4 regions of the Paraburkholderia sp. BGA-UO-ETr-F12 genome follow, and region 2 is predicted to be linked to each of the others. Evidence: predicted binding sites of a transcription regulator. Region 2 holds the regulator's gene; each other region holds the start of a gene.
The links. Region 2 encodes HrcA, which represses chaperone genes, less so after heat shock. Its sites were predicted from a motif close to TTAGCACTCNNNNNNNNNGAGTGCTAA; they were not measured.

Region 1: the regulator HrcA is predicted to act here: its motif matches at 1,362-1,388, upstream of AC57B6_RS35915 (co-chaperone GroES).
Region 3: the regulator HrcA is predicted to act here: its motif matches at 2,392-2,418, upstream of groES (co-chaperone GroES).
Region 4: the regulator HrcA is predicted to act here: its motif matches at 2,115-2,141, upstream of rpoH (RNA polymerase sigma factor RpoH).

What each region holds. Positions count from the first base shown of each region.
Region 1 is NZ_JCAQOZ010000066.1:522,180-525,962, reverse strand. It holds gene groL (chaperonin GroEL) at 1-1,030, opposite strand, end outside; gene AC57B6_RS35915 (co-chaperone GroES) at 1,049-1,339, opposite strand; gene AC57B6_RS35910 (acyl-CoA dehydrogenase family protein) at 1,631-2,848, shown strand; gene AC57B6_RS35905 (DUF3088 domain-containing protein) at 2,903-3,247, shown strand; gene AC57B6_RS35900 (porin) at 3,347-3,783, opposite strand, start outside.
Region 2 is NZ_JCAQOZ010000065.1:64,033-67,815, reverse strand. It holds gene hemH (ferrochelatase) at 1-838, opposite strand, end outside; gene hrcA (heat-inducible transcriptional repressor HrcA) at 1,023-2,042, opposite strand; gene AC57B6_RS33045 (NAD kinase) at 2,394-3,296, shown strand; gene recN (DNA repair protein RecN) at 3,392-3,783, shown strand, end outside.
Region 3 is NZ_JCAQOZ010000048.1:27,842-31,624, reverse strand. It holds gene AC57B6_RS21690 (hypothetical protein) at 132-545, shown strand; gene AC57B6_RS21685 (hypothetical protein) at 677-1,243, shown strand; gene AC57B6_RS21680 (hypothetical protein) at 1,367-1,861, shown strand; gene groES (co-chaperone GroES) at 2,491-2,781, shown strand; gene groL (chaperonin GroEL) at 2,836-3,783, shown strand, end outside.
Region 4 is NZ_JCAQOZ010000062.1:113,859-117,641, forward strand. It holds gene AC57B6_RS30535 (cytochrome ubiquinol oxidase subunit I) at 1-507, opposite strand, end outside; gene cydP (cytochrome oxidase putative small subunit CydP) at 497-757, opposite strand; gene rpoH (RNA polymerase sigma factor RpoH) at 1,118-2,053, opposite strand; gene AC57B6_RS30550 (acyloxyacyl hydrolase) at 2,413-2,976, shown strand; gene AC57B6_RS30555 (nuclear transport factor 2 family protein) at 3,020-3,403, shown strand; partial or broken gene AC57B6_RS30560 (2-isopropylmalate synthase) at 3,584-3,783, opposite strand, start outside.

The DNA.
Region 1 (3,783 bases), on a different contig from region 2:
CTTCGATGTTCTTGCTGTCGCCCGCGCCGTCGATGACCGTGGTGTTCTCCTTGCCCACCTCGATGCGCTTGGCCTGACCGAGTTCCGCGAGCGTCGCCTTTTCGAGCGACAGGCCGGTTTCCTCAGCGATCACCTGGCCGCCGGTCAGGATCGCGATATCTTCGAGCAGTGCCTTGCGGCGGTCGCCGAAGCCCGGTGCCTTGACCGCGACCGTTTTCAGAATGCCGCGAATGTTGTTCACCACCAGGGTGGCGAGCGCTTCGCCTTCGACGTCTTCCGCGATGATCAGCAGCGGGCGGCCGGCTTTCGCGACCTGTTCCAGAATCGGCAGCAGATCACGGATGTTCGATACCTTCTTGTCGTGCAGCAGCACGAACGGGTTATCGAGCACGGCAACCTGTTTGTCCTGATCGTTGATGAAATAGGGCGACAGGTAGCCGCGATCGAACTGCAGGCCCTCCACCACATCGAGTTCATCGTCGAGCGACTTGCCGTCTTCAACGGTAATGACGCCTTCCTTGCCGACCCGGTCGATCGCTTCGGCAATCCGCTGGCCGATCGATTCTTCACCGTTGGCCGAAATCGTCGCGACCTGGGCGATTTCCTTGCTGGTGGTAGTCGGTTTGCTGATCTTCCTGAGTTCTTCGATCGCGGCGACCACGGCCTTGTCGATGCCGCGTTTCAGGTCCAGCGGGTTGAGGCCCGCCGCGACGTATTTCTGGCCTTCGCGCACGATCGCCTGTGCAAGCACGGTTGCGGTGGTGGTGCCGTCGCCGGCGGCGTCGCTGGTGCGCGAAGCGACTTCTTTCACGAGTTGCGCGCCGATGTTCTGCACGCGGTCCGGCAATTCGATTTCCTTGGCGACCGAGACGCCGTCTTTGGTCACGACCGGTGAGCCGAAGCTGCGCTCCAGCACAACGTTGCGTCCTTTCGGGCCGAGCGTGACCTTGACCGCGTTGGCCAGGATGTTGACGCCTTCGACCAGTTTCGAGCGGGCGACGTCGCTAAAAATAATTTCTTTTGCTGCCATGGTTTGACGCTCCGTTCGTTATTGAGTGACCACTGCCACAACATCTTCTTCGCGCAGCACAAGCAGTTCGTTGCCGTCGACCTTGACCGACTGCCCGGCGTACTTGCCGAACAGCACACGTTCGCCGACTTTCAGATCCGGCTCGATACGCTTGCCGTCGCTATCGCGCTTGCCCGGTCCAATGGCGATCACTTCACCCTGGTCCGGCTTTTCGGCGGCGCTTTCGGGAATGACGATGCCTGAGGCAGTTCTGGTTTCCTGGTCGAGACGCTTGACGATCAAGCGGTCATGCAAGGGACGTAGGCTCATGTTGGACTTCCGCGATTGAGATTTGGCACTCGTCGGTGGTGAGTGCTGACCGGAATCGAGTATAGAAAGATGCCGCGCGGCGCTCCAATAACGGATTCATCGATCCTTATCGGTGAATCGCATTTCAGAATCGCGCATATTCATAGCTTGAATTGCTTGTTCAGTGCCGCGTGCCGCGTCCCTATACTGGTCCGTCGAACCGGCACGTCCCACGCGGACGCCGATATTCATGCTCCCAGCACACCTCGCCGGATCAAGCCTGATCTGTGCGCTTTTACAAGGAATCAAGGCATGCAGGTCTCTCAGGAAAGCGCGGCGCGTACGCGGCTTCAGGCGGCACTCGCCGCGTTGCCGGCGCTCGCCGAAGCAATCGGCGAAGATGCGGCGCAACGCGAAGTACGTCGCGAGTTGCCGTTCGACCGCTTCGCGTTGTTTCGCGAATCGGGGCTAGGCGTGCTCCGTTTTCCGGCCGAGTGGGGTGGCCTCGGTGGTTCGCTGGAAGATCTCTTTCATGTGATCGCCACACTGGCCGCGCATGAGTCGAATGTTGCGCATGCGTTGCGGATTCATTTCGATCTGACCGAGCAGTTGCTGCTGTCGCCGCGCTCCGCGTTCAACGACACGCAGATCGAACGGGTACAGAACGGGGCGATCTTCGGCGGTGCGTCGACGGAACTCGGTACCGCGAGGCCTGGCGAAATCGTCACCAGGCTGGTGCGCGACGGTGAGCACTTTCGCGTGACGGGGAAAAAGTACTACTCGACCGGCACCGCGTTCTCCGACTATGCGCGTATCAATGTGCAGGACGAGAACGACGAGAAGGTGTCGATCGTGATTCCGGTCGCTCGCGAAAGCTTGCAGGTACTCGACGACTGGGACGGAATGGGGCAGCGCATGACGGCGAGCGGCAGCCTGGTGCTCGACAATGTGCAGGTCTTTGCGCATGAAATCGCGACGCGCGGCTATACCAGTCTCGCGGGCCGCCATGGCAGCGCGGTGCGGCAGTTGCATCTGGTCACGGTCGCGGCAGGGATTGTGCGCAACATTCTCGCGGATGCGCGGCGCTACGTGACGCAATACGGGCGCCCAGTACTGCATAGCCCGGCAGCCTCGGCGCGCGAAGACGGTTTCGTGCAGCAGGTGGTAGGCGATCTCGCGGCGCACAGCCTCTCGATCGACGCGCTGGTGGCGCAAAACGCCCGCACCCTGGACCGCTCGGCCAATGCCATTCGCAGCGGCGCGGCCAATGCGGAAGATCTCGTGCTGGAAGGGGCGCTGGCGACCGCCAAAACGCAACTGGTGGTCAGCAAACTGGCGCTTCATGCGGGCGAGCGTCTGTTTGAAATCGGCGGGGCTTCGGCTACGGGGCGCGCGCACAATTTCGACCGTCACTGGCGCAATCTGCGCACCATCTTCAGCCATAACCCTTTGCTGCATAAAGCGCGCGTGGTCGGCGATTATGAGTTGAACGGCGTGACCACGCACCTGACCGAAGGCCGCGTTTTCTGAGGCACTGGAAAGACCGCCGCCATTCACTCATCCATCATCTCATCACGGAATGCCATGAGCCGAGATCTGCTTTTACTGTTGGAACCAGGCTTCACCGATCCGAAACATCCCGGTGAGCGCTTTATCTGCCCGGATGGCGCACCGATCGAAGGCTTGCTGGCCAGCGACCTGGCGCTCAACGCACGGCTGGATATTCGCCGCTTGCCGTTCCCGCGTCCGCGCGCCGCGGTTGTGGAGGCGCTCGATGCCGAGCATCAAAGTCTGCCGGTATTGATACTCGGCGACGAACAGCCGGCGCCCGCCGATGCGCAGACGCTGGGCGACAAGCGCTTCGTGACGGATACGCGCCGGATCCTCGACCTGCTCGCGCAGCGGCACGGTTTTCCCAAGGTGCATTGACCTGCGTGGAGGGTGTCCGCCAGTTCCCGCGCGCATGGTTCGTTGCGCGCGGCAGAAACAACGGACACCCGATACTCATTCCTCCAAGGTGCGCCGGCCTCAGAACAGATGCTTGATGCCCGCCGAGACCGCCACCTGTTTGCTGGTTGCGGACGGCGTGAGATACCCGATCGCAGCAACCGCCGGCCGGCCCAGCGAGTCGGTGCCGCTGGCGTGCTGGTAGGCGCCGGTCAGGTACAGATCGGTGGCTTTCGATAGCGAGTACGCCGTACCGAGATTCAACTGCTCGTACTTCGCGCTGCCCTTGCCACCGACGCTTCCTCCCTCCGTATAGTCGAACGATGTACCGAAGCGCAGGAACGGCGTGGCCTGATAACGCAGGCTCGCACTAACGGTACTGAGCGTGGTCGAGCCGCTGTAGTTGAGCGGATTGAGCGACGCGTTCGAGCCTAGCCCGCGAAACTGTGTATTCGAGTACGCCGCGCCGAAGATCGCACCGCCGCTCGTATAGGTCGTTGCAACCGAAATGGTCTGCT
Region 2 (3,783 bases):
GCACGCCTGCCGAACCGAGTTCCTTCAGGGTGGGCGCAGTGTACGGTTGCAGCCATTCGGCCTTGCCGAAGCGCGACTGAAACGTAATGCGGCATTCCACCTGCGTCAATCCCAGCGACTGCATCAACAGCGCGCCGGTCTGCTGACATTGCTCGTGGTACGGATCGCCGAGATCCATCGTGCGCTTGGGCACGCCGTGAAAGCTCAGCACCAGTTTGTCTCCCGCCGCAAAATCCGGCCGCCCGTGCTGATGCCAGTATTGATGCACTTGGGCGGCAAGCGCGGCGATATACGCCGGATGATCCGCGTACTGCCGCACCGTGCGGATTTCCGGCTGATTGCGCATGCGCTTGAGGGCCGAAAAAGCGTCGTCGAAAGCCGTGGCCGTGGTCGACGACGAGTATTGCGGATACATGGGCACCAGCAGCACGCGCTCCGCGCCAGCCAGCTTCAACTGGTTCAGCATGGCCGGAATACCGGGCGTGCCGTAGCGCATGGCGTAGTCGACCAGCACCGTGTAGTCGTTCAATTGCAACAGGTGGCGCAAACCCTCCACCTGCTTCTCCGTGAAGACACGCAGCGGCGAGCCCTCCGGCATCCACACGGCCGCGTACTTCTTTGCCGACGCGCGGCTGCGGAACGGCAGAATCAACAACCGCAAGATCACTTGCCAGAGCAGCGCCGGAATTTCGACCACGCGGGGATCGGACAGGAACTGCGCAAGATAGCGACGGACTGCACGCGGCGTCGGCGCGTCGGGCGTGCCGAGATTGATCAGCAGCACGGCGACACGGTGTGACGTAGCGTTCTGTGAAGGCCGCTCGAGGTCGAAGCGCATAGGCAGCAGGGATAACCGCTTGGGGCGGAGAGTCGGTTGAGGTGGAATTCATTATAGCGGCGCGGTCCAATGCAAGGTCCGCCAGGGACCCCTGGCCATTCGGCCAATTGGCAAGCCGCGCGCCGTCGCGCATCATTTGCAGCATGAGATGCCGCAGGAGACAGTGACCGGAAACCGCTGCGGATTACTGCTGGCTGAGCGTGAGGGAAAGCAGCCGCGCGGTGATGTCGACAATCGGAATCACGCGGTTATAGGCCATGCGAGTCGGCCCGATCACGCCGAGCGTGCCGACGATCTTGCCGTTCACTTCGTAAGGCGCGGTCACCACGCTCATTTCCTCGATCGGCACCAGATTCGATTCGCCGCCGATGAAAATCTGCACGCCCGCGGCATGACTCGACACGTCGAGCAACTGAAGGAGACTGGTTTTTTGATCGAACACATCGAACAGCTTGCGCAGGCGCGCCATGTCCGACGAAAGGTCGGCCACTTCGAGCAGGTTACGCTCGCCGGAAATCAGCACGGTCTCGCCGGTGTCGGTTTCATCCGTGCTCGCCGTGACCGCCGCGTGCATCAGCGTGGTCATGTCACCACGCAATTCGTCGATTTCTTCGCGCAGCCGGCGGCGCACGTCGTCGAACGAGAGGCCGGCGAAGTGCGCGTTGATGTAATTGGACGCTTCCACCAGTTGCGACGGCGAGAAGTCACGCTGGGTCGCCATGATGCGGTTCTGCACGTCGCCCTCGGGCGTCACGATGATCAGGAGAATGCGCTTGTCCGACAGCCGCATGAACTCGATCTGCTTGAACACATGACTGCGGCGCGGCGTGAGCACCACACCGGCGAACTGCGACAGATTGGACAGCACGCTGGCCGCCGCGGCGACGATTTTCTGCGGCTCGCCCGCTTGCAGCGTGGTTTTGACGATGCGCATCACCGCTTCTTCGTCCGCAGCGGATTCCAGAGTCAGCATGGTATCGACGAACAGCCGGTAGCCACGCGGTGTGGGAATGCGGCCAGCAGAAGTATGCGGACTGATCACGAGCCCCAGATCCTCGAGATCGGACATCACGTTGCGGATCGTCGCCGGACTTAGTTCGAGGCCGGAATAACGTGACAGCGTACGCGAGCCGACCGGCTGACCTTCGGCGATGTAGCGCTCGATCAGCGTTTTGAGGAGGGTTTGTGCGCGGGGATCTAGCATGACGGAAAATTTTAGCTCAATGACGCGACTACAGCGAGCGCTAACGGCGCCCACCCCTGACTATCGCGCCGCCTGCCGGCGGGGCGGCGCCTGGTATTGCATGCGGCGCGTTGACTGGCGCTGGGTCCAGCATGGTCGGCGCGTCGCCGGGATTCAAATCCTGCGTCTTGCCAGCCGCCGGTCCGGCAAGTCCGCTGGCGACGCGCCGCCGAACTATAACCGGCGCGCATGTCATCAAGACTTCACCATTCTAACGATAATCGCTCAATGCGCCGGCAGCCCGCTTGCGCAGGCCCGCTACCGGGTCTGTCTGCGGTTCTTTTCAGGCCCTACCTATGGTGTAATGCCGGCATGCAAGTGACCAGCCAGTTCAAGACCGTCGCGCTCGTCGGGCGCAACAATACGCCAGGTATCGGCGAGCCGCTGACCGCGCTCGCCTCGTGCATCGCGAAGCGCGGCTTCGAGGTCGTATTCGAAGCCGACACCGCCGCCGAAATCGGCATCACCGACTACCCGGCGCTGCGCCCCGCCGAGATCGGCGCGCGCGCCGACGTAGCCGTGATCCTCGGCGGCGACGGCACGATGCTGGGCATTGGCCGCCAGCTTGCGCCCTACCGCACGCCGCTGATCGGTATCAACCACGGGCGGCTCGGCTTCATTACCGACATTCCGATCTCCGACATGCGCGAGATCGTGCCGCAAATGCTCTCGGGCAACTTCGAGCGCGAAGAGCGCACGCTGCTCGAAGCTCGCATCATGCGCGACGGCACGCCGATTTACCACGCACTCGCCTTCAACGACGTGGTGGTCAACCGCAGCGGCTTCTCCGGGATGGCGGAACTGCATGTGTCGGTGGATGGCCGCTTCATGTACAACCAGCGCTCGGACGGGCTGATCGTCGCCACGCCTACGGGCTCGACGGCCTATGCGCTGTCGTCGCAGGGGCCGATCCTGCACCCGCAATTACAAGGCATCGTGCTTGTGCCGATCGCGCCGCATGCGCTGTCAAACCGGCCAATCGTGCTGCCGGACGACTCGAAGGTGAGCATCCAGATCGTTTCGGGCCGCGAAGTCAACGTCAACTTCGACATGCAGTCGTTCACTTCGCTGGAATTGGGTGACACGATCGAAGTGCGCCGCTCGCGTCATACCGTGCCGATTCTGCACCCGGTCGGCTACAGCCACTACGCCACGCTGCGTAAAAAGCTGCACTGGAACGAATACCCGTCGCACGAAGAAGATACCAAGCCCTGAGCGGCCGGGCCGCCGGAACGCCGGGCCGCCGGCCTCCTGGAACGCGAACGCCACCGCTGCCGAACCCTGAATATCAAGCTCACCAGACGACCTCCATGCTTCGCCACCTCTCGATACGCGACTTCGTCATCGTCGCCGCGCTCGACCTCGAATTCGACAGCGGCTTTACCGTTTTCTCGGGCGAAACAGGCGCCGGCAAGTCGATCCTGATCGACGCGCTGGCCCTTGCGCTCGGTGCCCGCGCCGATGCGAGCGTGGTGCGCACCGGCGAAAGCCGCGCCGACATCACCGCGGAATTCGACACGCATGCGCAAGTCGAGCAATGGCTCGACGAGCAGGCGCTCGGCGCGCCCGTCGACGACGCTCATCAGGGCACCGTGATGCTGCGTCGCGTGGTGGATACAAACGGCCGCTCGCGCGCGTTCATCAACGGTACGGCGGCAACGCTCACGCAGTTGCGCGAAGTCGGCGAGATGCTGGTGGATAT
Region 3 (3,783 bases), on a different contig from region 2:
TTTGGGAAAGCGGGAGTGATCAGCAGCGCACGGGGAAGCAGCGCGGGACGCGGTAAGACGATGGGAAGATTCCGGTCGAAACACCATGTCTTCGCCGGCGTACACCATCATTTTCCTGAAACGCCGCTCATATGAAAAAAATCTTCACGCTTTCCCTCCTGCTTGGCGCACTACCAGCATTCGCGGCAGCACCAAAATGCCAGACACAAACTTTCGGTCAGCACACCTCGAGAATATGTATCACCGAGGTGCCGTTCCAGCACGACTACTACACGCTATCAGTCGACAACGCCGTGATTCTTTCGGCGCCCGACGACTACATCGAAAACGTCTCGCTCACTCACACCATTCCCGAGGACGCAGGCGTCGAATTCCCGCTGTCGAACCAAGGCGCCCCGACTGTGACCATTCAGGGGGGCTGTTTGCCTGTCAGTGAAAAGCAGACTGCGGGATCGAAAACAGTCAGCGTCGAGGTAGCTCGCGTCTGTTCGTTCAAGTGGGGTAATGAACAGATCGTCAAGGACCTCCGCTTCAGCTTCGAATGAAGTACGCGCGAATCCATTCGCCAGGCGACGTCGTGAGGCGATAGTCCCCGCACTCGCGGCGATGGATGCATTCGGTGCTGCGCACGATCCAATGATCCGCACCAAAGCAAAAAACTAGAAAACGCCACGCTATGAAAAAACTTCTCTTCACCGCACTGTTTTTCTCAACAACCTCTGCCTTCGCCGCCAGTCAGGTTTTACTGGAAACCCCAGTCACCTACGCACCGGACGCCAGCGTCGTCGATCAGATCAAGAATGAATGCCACATTGAAGACATGCTGACACGCCATGTTGGCGACGCACTTCGCCGCATCAACAAGACGGACGACGGCACCATCGCGTCGCAAACCGACGCGGGCGGCGCGAAGATTCTCAGATTGCAGATCACGCACGTACTGGGCGTCGGCGGCGGCGCATGGAGCGGCCCCAAGGCTACGACGGTGAGTGCGGATCTGCTTGAGGACGGCAAGGTCATCCGTCACACGAAGATTAACCGCTGGTCAGTGGGCGGCATGTGGGGTGCGTTCAAGGGAAGCTGTTCGATTCTCGATCGCACGACCATTGTGATCAGCAAGGATCTGAGCCGTTGGGTGCGCGACCCGTCCTTTGAGATCAAGGAAGACGCGCCGCCGAAGGATGCCTCGGCTTCCGAGCCGACGGCTCAAACCGATCCGGCGAGTGCCGCGAAGGCCGAGTAAGCGGGCGTCGGTCAGTGAGCGCAAATTGCGTCGAGCGACGTGCGTCGCGAGTGTCCTTGCAGGTGCAACCGGCGCTCGTGGGCTCACTGGCCAGATAGTTTCTCTACGTTAGAAAAGAAAGTCATGAAGTCCAAAATAACTATCGCTTGCGCATTTGCTCTTCTCGCAGGCTGTACCACCGTTGGCCATCCGTATCCCTTTCCAAAAGACTCGGAGCCCGCCGCGGACCTCCACATTCAGGGCGCTGGAGTCTATCTCCTGACATTGAATGAAAAGGGCTGCTACACGGGAAAAACATCTGTCGACGGCAGCCCGGGCGCAGTGCCGGTGAAAGTCGTGCCGGGCAGTCCGCTCGTGATCTCTTACGAGCAGAACGCCTGCATGATGCCCGCGACCTTTACGCCGCAGAAAGATGCGCACTATTTGCTGATCGCCGAGGAAGGGGCCAAACCGTCCGACCCGAGTAGCTCGTTCGTCGGATTGCTTATGCATGCACCGCAGCGGCAATGCGCCGTCGGCGTCTTTGAACTTGATGGCGAAGGGCAACCGCTCAAGCCTGTTAAGGTGACTGCGGTGAGACCCCGTCAGACAGGACTGACGTGCATTAAATTTCGGTAGGCTGGCGAGCTGCCGCCCCTGGATGGGTCCGTAGTCGAGTCTGAATGCGGGATGAATAGTCTGGAGGTGCCGAGGCGCTTTGGTCTTCCAGACACCGGTGCGCTATCCGTTCGCGGCCTGCCGCGAGGGCTGACGTCTGCAGGGCTCGGTGCAGTACTTGGAAGCCCCCCATCAGGAACCGTCCTGACAATCTCGCGGTATTCACCCGACAGCTGGTACATGCGAACCGCGCGCAGTCGGCGTCCCATCGACTCGGGGTTTTCCCTGGAGCAAAGGTAAATCGCCAGCACCTTCCCCGGCACAAGCCATCAGACAGAGCGCGCCGCTATGCTGCCCGCGCGGCCCCGCGAATCAACTCGCTTTCTGTCAACCCATTGTTTTGGCAGCAGATTCCCCCGCCGTGATGTTGATCCGGACGCAACGCGCGAGGTCAAACGGCAGCGAACAAAATTCGACCTTAAACGAATCTCGACAATCGCAGCATCGATCTCCACATCCCTTCTTGAATTTGTCACCACCCGTCCATATAATTAGCACTCGCTGCACGAGAGTGCTAACAACATCGCCGGTTGGCTTAGCCAGCCGGGTTTTCTCAGCGTTCTTCAGTCTCAATCAAGAGAGGAGTATGTATGAACCTTCGTCCTTTGCATGATCGCGTGATCGTCAAACGTCTGGATCAAGAAACCAAGACTGCGTCGGGCATCGTGATCCCCGAAGCCGCAGCGGAAAAGCCGGATCAAGGCGAAATCCTGGCAGTCGGCCCGGGCAAGCGTGACGATAAGGGTGCACAAATCGCACTCGACGTGAAGGTTGGTGACCGCGTCCTGTTCGGCAAGTACGCAGGCCAGACCGTTAAGGTCGACGGCAGCGAACTGCTCGTGATGCGCGAAGAAGACATCATGGCCGTGGTGCAGAAGTAAGCGAGTAACTCGCTACTTACCCGGTTATATCCCAAGAATTCAAGGAGTTAGAAGATGGCAGCTAAAGACGTCGTATTCGGTGATTCCGCCCGTGCCAAGATGGTTGAAGGCGTGAACATCCTCGCGAACGCTGTGAAGGTCACGCTGGGCCCGAAGGGTCGCAACGTTGTCCTGGAACGCAGCTTCGGCGGCCCGACGGTCACGAAGGATGGTGTTTCGGTCGCGAAAGAAATCGAACTGAAAGACAAGCTCCAGAACATGGGCGCGCAAATGGTCAAGGAAGTTGCTTCCAAGACCAGCGACAACGCAGGTGACGGCACCACGACCGCAACGGTCCTGGCTCAGTCGATCGTCCGCGAAGGCATGAAATACGTTGCATCGGGCATGAACCCGATGGACCTGAAGCGTGGTATCGACAAGGCTGTGACGGCCGCGATCGAAGAACTGCGCAAGATCAGCAAGCCGTGCACGACCAACAAGGAAATCGCTCAAGTTGGCGCGATTTCGGCAAACAGCGACTCGTCGATCGGCGACCGTATCGCTGAAGCAATGGACAAGGTCGGCAAGGAAGGCGTCATCACGGTTGAAGACGGCAAGTCGCTGCAAGACGAGCTGGACGTTGTCGAAGGTATGCAATTCGACCGCGGCTACCTGTCGCCGTACTTCATCAACAACCCGGACAAGCAAGTTGCTGTTCTGGACAACCCGTTCGTGCTGCTGCACGACAAGAAGGTCTCGAACATTCGTGACCTCCTCCCGGTTCTGGAACAAGTCGCCAAGGCTGGCCGTCCGCTGCTGATCATCGCAGAAGACGTCGAAGGCGAAGCACTGGCAACGCTGGTGGTGAACAACATTCGCGGCATCCTGAAGACTGTTGCTGTCAAGGCTCCGGGCTTCGGCGATCGTCGTAAGGCCATGCTGGAAGACATCGCGATCCTGACGGGCGGTCAAGTTATCGCTGAAGAAACCGGCCTGACGCTCGAAAAGGCAACGCTGGCCGAA
Region 4 (3,783 bases), on a different contig from region 2:
TTCCATTCGCATGGTCTGGTAGTTGAAGGTGGCGCCGACCGGATTGTTCATCCAGCCGTTGGCCACCAGAATCCACAGCGCCGACAGGTTCGAGCCAAGTGCCACGAGGAACGTGACGATCACATGCTGAACTCTCGAGAGCCGCTTCCACCCGAAGAAGAACAGGCCGACGAAGGTCGACTCGAGGAAGAACGCCATCAAGCCTTCAACGGCCAGCGGCACGCCGAAGATGTCGCCGACATAGTGCGAGTAGTACGACCAGTTGGTGCCGAACTGGAATTCCAGCGTAAGACCGGTGGTGACGCCCATTGCAAAGTTGATGCCGAACAGCTTGCCCCAGAACTGGGTCATGTCCTTGTAGATCTGCTTGCCGGTCATCACATAGACCGACTCCATGATGACGAGCAACCAGGACAGACCGAGCGTGAGCGGCACGAACAGAAAGTGATAAAGCGCCGTGATGGCGAACTGGAGGCGCGACAGTTCTACGACTTCGCTAACGGGCATGTTGATCACCTTGGGAGGGAGACGGGCCAGGCACGGACAGCAGCGCCTGTGCGACTTGAGCGGGCGGCAGCGACATATGCTCCGCCTGCGGATGATTGAAGAACGCGTACTTGAGCACCATCAGTAATGCGAATTTGATGGCGAGGACGATGGCGATATCCCGCGCCAGCGTCGGACCGCGCGCCCAGGCGCCGAACCGTTTGCGCAGGCTCGGGCGAGGGTTGCTATTGCGATTGAGGGCTATGGTCATGATCGGTCGAAGGCAACTTCGCGCCGGTGAATCCGGCTGGATCCAGGCCGCCTGGGCGGTCTGGCAAGTGCATCTTAATTTTAGGATCGATGACCCTGTACGCATAAGTCGACGCTGCGGCATTGGGTCGCGAATGTCAGCGCGTGCGAACAGTATTGCTATGAGGTTTGTGATACGTCAAGAAACAGATGTTTGATAGACATGTTCTTGAGTGAGGCGAGGGGCGTCGCGATTGAGTGCGAGCCTGATTGAGCGGGCACAAAAAAGCCCTGCCTTCTTGCGAGGGCAGGGCTTTGCGGCTAGCCGATACGCACCGGACTAGCCAGTACGACCAAATGTTTAAGTCCTGGCTTTTAAGCCTTACGCATATTCGGCTAATGCGCCACGCATTTTCTTCATTGCGCTCGCCTCGATCTGGCGAATACGTTCAGCCGATACGCCGAATTCGTCGGCCAGTTCATGCAGCGTGGAGCCACCCGAACCGTCGTCTTCCACCTTCAGCCAGCGTGCTTCGATGATGCGGCGGCTGCGGGCGTCCAACGCATCTAGCGCGCTCGCGATACCGTCGCTTTGCAGCTTGTCGCGCTGACGCGAAGCCAGTACGGCAGTCGGCTCGCTATGCGAGTCGGCGAGGTAAGCGATCGGCGCGTACGACTCTTCGCCGTCTTCGACCTGACCTTCCAGCGCGATATCGCCGCCGGACAAGCGCGTTTCCATCTCGGCCACTTCTTCGCGCTTCACGTTAAGCTCCTGGGCGAGACCTTCGATCTCGTCCGGCGTGAATGCGCCAAGGCCCTGCTTGTGGCTGCGCAGGTTGAAGAACAGCTTGCGCTGCGCTTTGGTGGTGGCGACCTTCACCATCCGCCAGTTGCGCAGAATGTATTCGTGGATCTCAGCCTTGATCCAGTGCATGGCGTACGACACGAGCCGTACGTTCTGCTCCGGATCGAAGCGCTTCACGGCCTTCATCAGGCCGATATTGCCTTCCTGGATCAGGTCGGCGTGCGGCAGTCCATAACCGAGGTAATTGCGCGCGATCGAGACGACCAGCCGCAGGTGCGACAGGACGAGGCGGCGTGCGGACTCAAGGTTGTCCTGCTCGCGAAATTCGGTGGCGAACTGGCGTTCTTCCGCCGGCGTCAGCATCGGAATCCGATTTACGGCCTGGATGTAGGCGTCGATATTGCCCAGTTGACCGGGCAGCAGCGAGGAATGCGAGAGCGCCAGCGCACCTGCCGAAGCGGCCTTAGCCGACGACGGGCTCAAAGTACTCGGAAGGGTCATTGCATGGCTCACGTAGGAAACTCCTTTGGAATCAGACAAAAGCGTATTCAGTTAACGACTCCAGCGTTGGATGTTAGCACTCTGATTTGCCGAGTGCTAATACTTAGAAGCCGTAGGGGCATCCAAGTTCCGCAAATTCCTATTGAAATTTAGACTTTGATAGCCAATTGGAGGCGGCGCACTAGATTTCAAGAGAGCGTAGGATTTTCCTAACAAAGCGCTTGCGCTCTCATAAATGACCGATTTTTTCTAAAACGGAAGCGACTAATTGCGAAAATTTGCGTTTCTTCATACTAAGCACCAGATGTACATTGTCTCTAAAATAAGGGTTGTGGTCCCTGATCAACGTTCGGCTAGCTTTCGGGTGTCCGATGAAGAACAAAAAGAATGCGTTGCGTGGTCTGACTGTAAAAGGCGTTTCGGCGGCTATTCTGCTTGCTGCTTCAGGATTGGCTGCGGCTGACCAGTTTGGCGTGCAGATTGCCGGCGGCGTTGGCGATCACCACATTAAAAAACTCGATCTCGGCTTTGTTTGGGATCCGAATCTGACCTGGTGGCAGATCGGCGACTGGCACTTTGCGCTGATCGGCGAAGCGCACGTGGCCTGGTGGCACACCAACGAAGGGAATGTGCACGAAAACATCGGGGAGATCGGTGTGACGCCGATCATTCGCTTCATCAAGGCTTCTGGACCGATTCGCCCTTATGTCGAAGCGGGCGCCGGTGTTCGCCTCCTGACGAGTCCCAGAATTTCTTCTGACCTCACGCTCGCCACAGCGTTCCAGTTCGCCCCCATGGCGGGCGTCGGCCTGCAATTCGGCAGCCACCAGCAGTACGAGGCCGGCTATCGCTTCCAGCATATTTCCAACGGCGGTATCAAAGAGCCCAATCCTGGTATAAATTTCCACCAGCTATATTTGCAATATAACTTCTGACGACCGAGGCCACGTTCGGCTTACCGGTGCAAGGGGCTGAGCAATGGCGGCAAAGATAATCGAAGCGATTCGCGGGCTGGAGCGAGAACGCTTTCGTGCGATGGTCGACGGTGACGGGCAGTTGCTCGACACGCTGCTCGCGGACAACGTGAGCTACGTCCACACGAACGGCAAGCGCGAAACGAAGCGACAGTTCATCGACGGTATCACGGCCGGGCGCCGCCGCTATCGGCAGATCGAGGTGCAGTCGCAAGAGGTGCTGCCGGTGGGGCGCGAGACCTGCGTCGTCACCGGTCGCGCGTTGATCGAAATGGAGGCGAATAACGGGGCGCTGCTGTTTCCGATCGCGTACACGGCGATTCACACCCAGGAAGACGGGCAATGGCGTCTGATCGCGTGGCAGGCGACGCGTTGCGCGATCGAGTGAGAGTGAGCCTTTTGAGCTCACCGTATTTCGCCGCATCGCACCGGTTACGCCTTGTGAGCGCCCGGTGGGCACAAGCCAGCGGGTTGCGCCGCGTGTGCTGACTTGTGGCGCCCCGTTTCAGGCCGCTCAGGCGGCTGCGCGTTGCAGATCCTCATCGCTCCACACCGGCCTATGCGCCGCATCCCCCGCGTACGGGTGTCGCGGATGCACCGGAATCTGGTTGCAGCGCTCAACCACGCGCCGCACCGCGCCAAGATCGGAGAAGTCGAGGCGTGAATCGACGCCCTGCGCGTGAAGGTTCATCGCAACCGTAACGAGGTCCACGTTGCCGGTGCGCTCGCCATTGCCGAACAGACATCCTTCAACGCGATCCGCGCCCG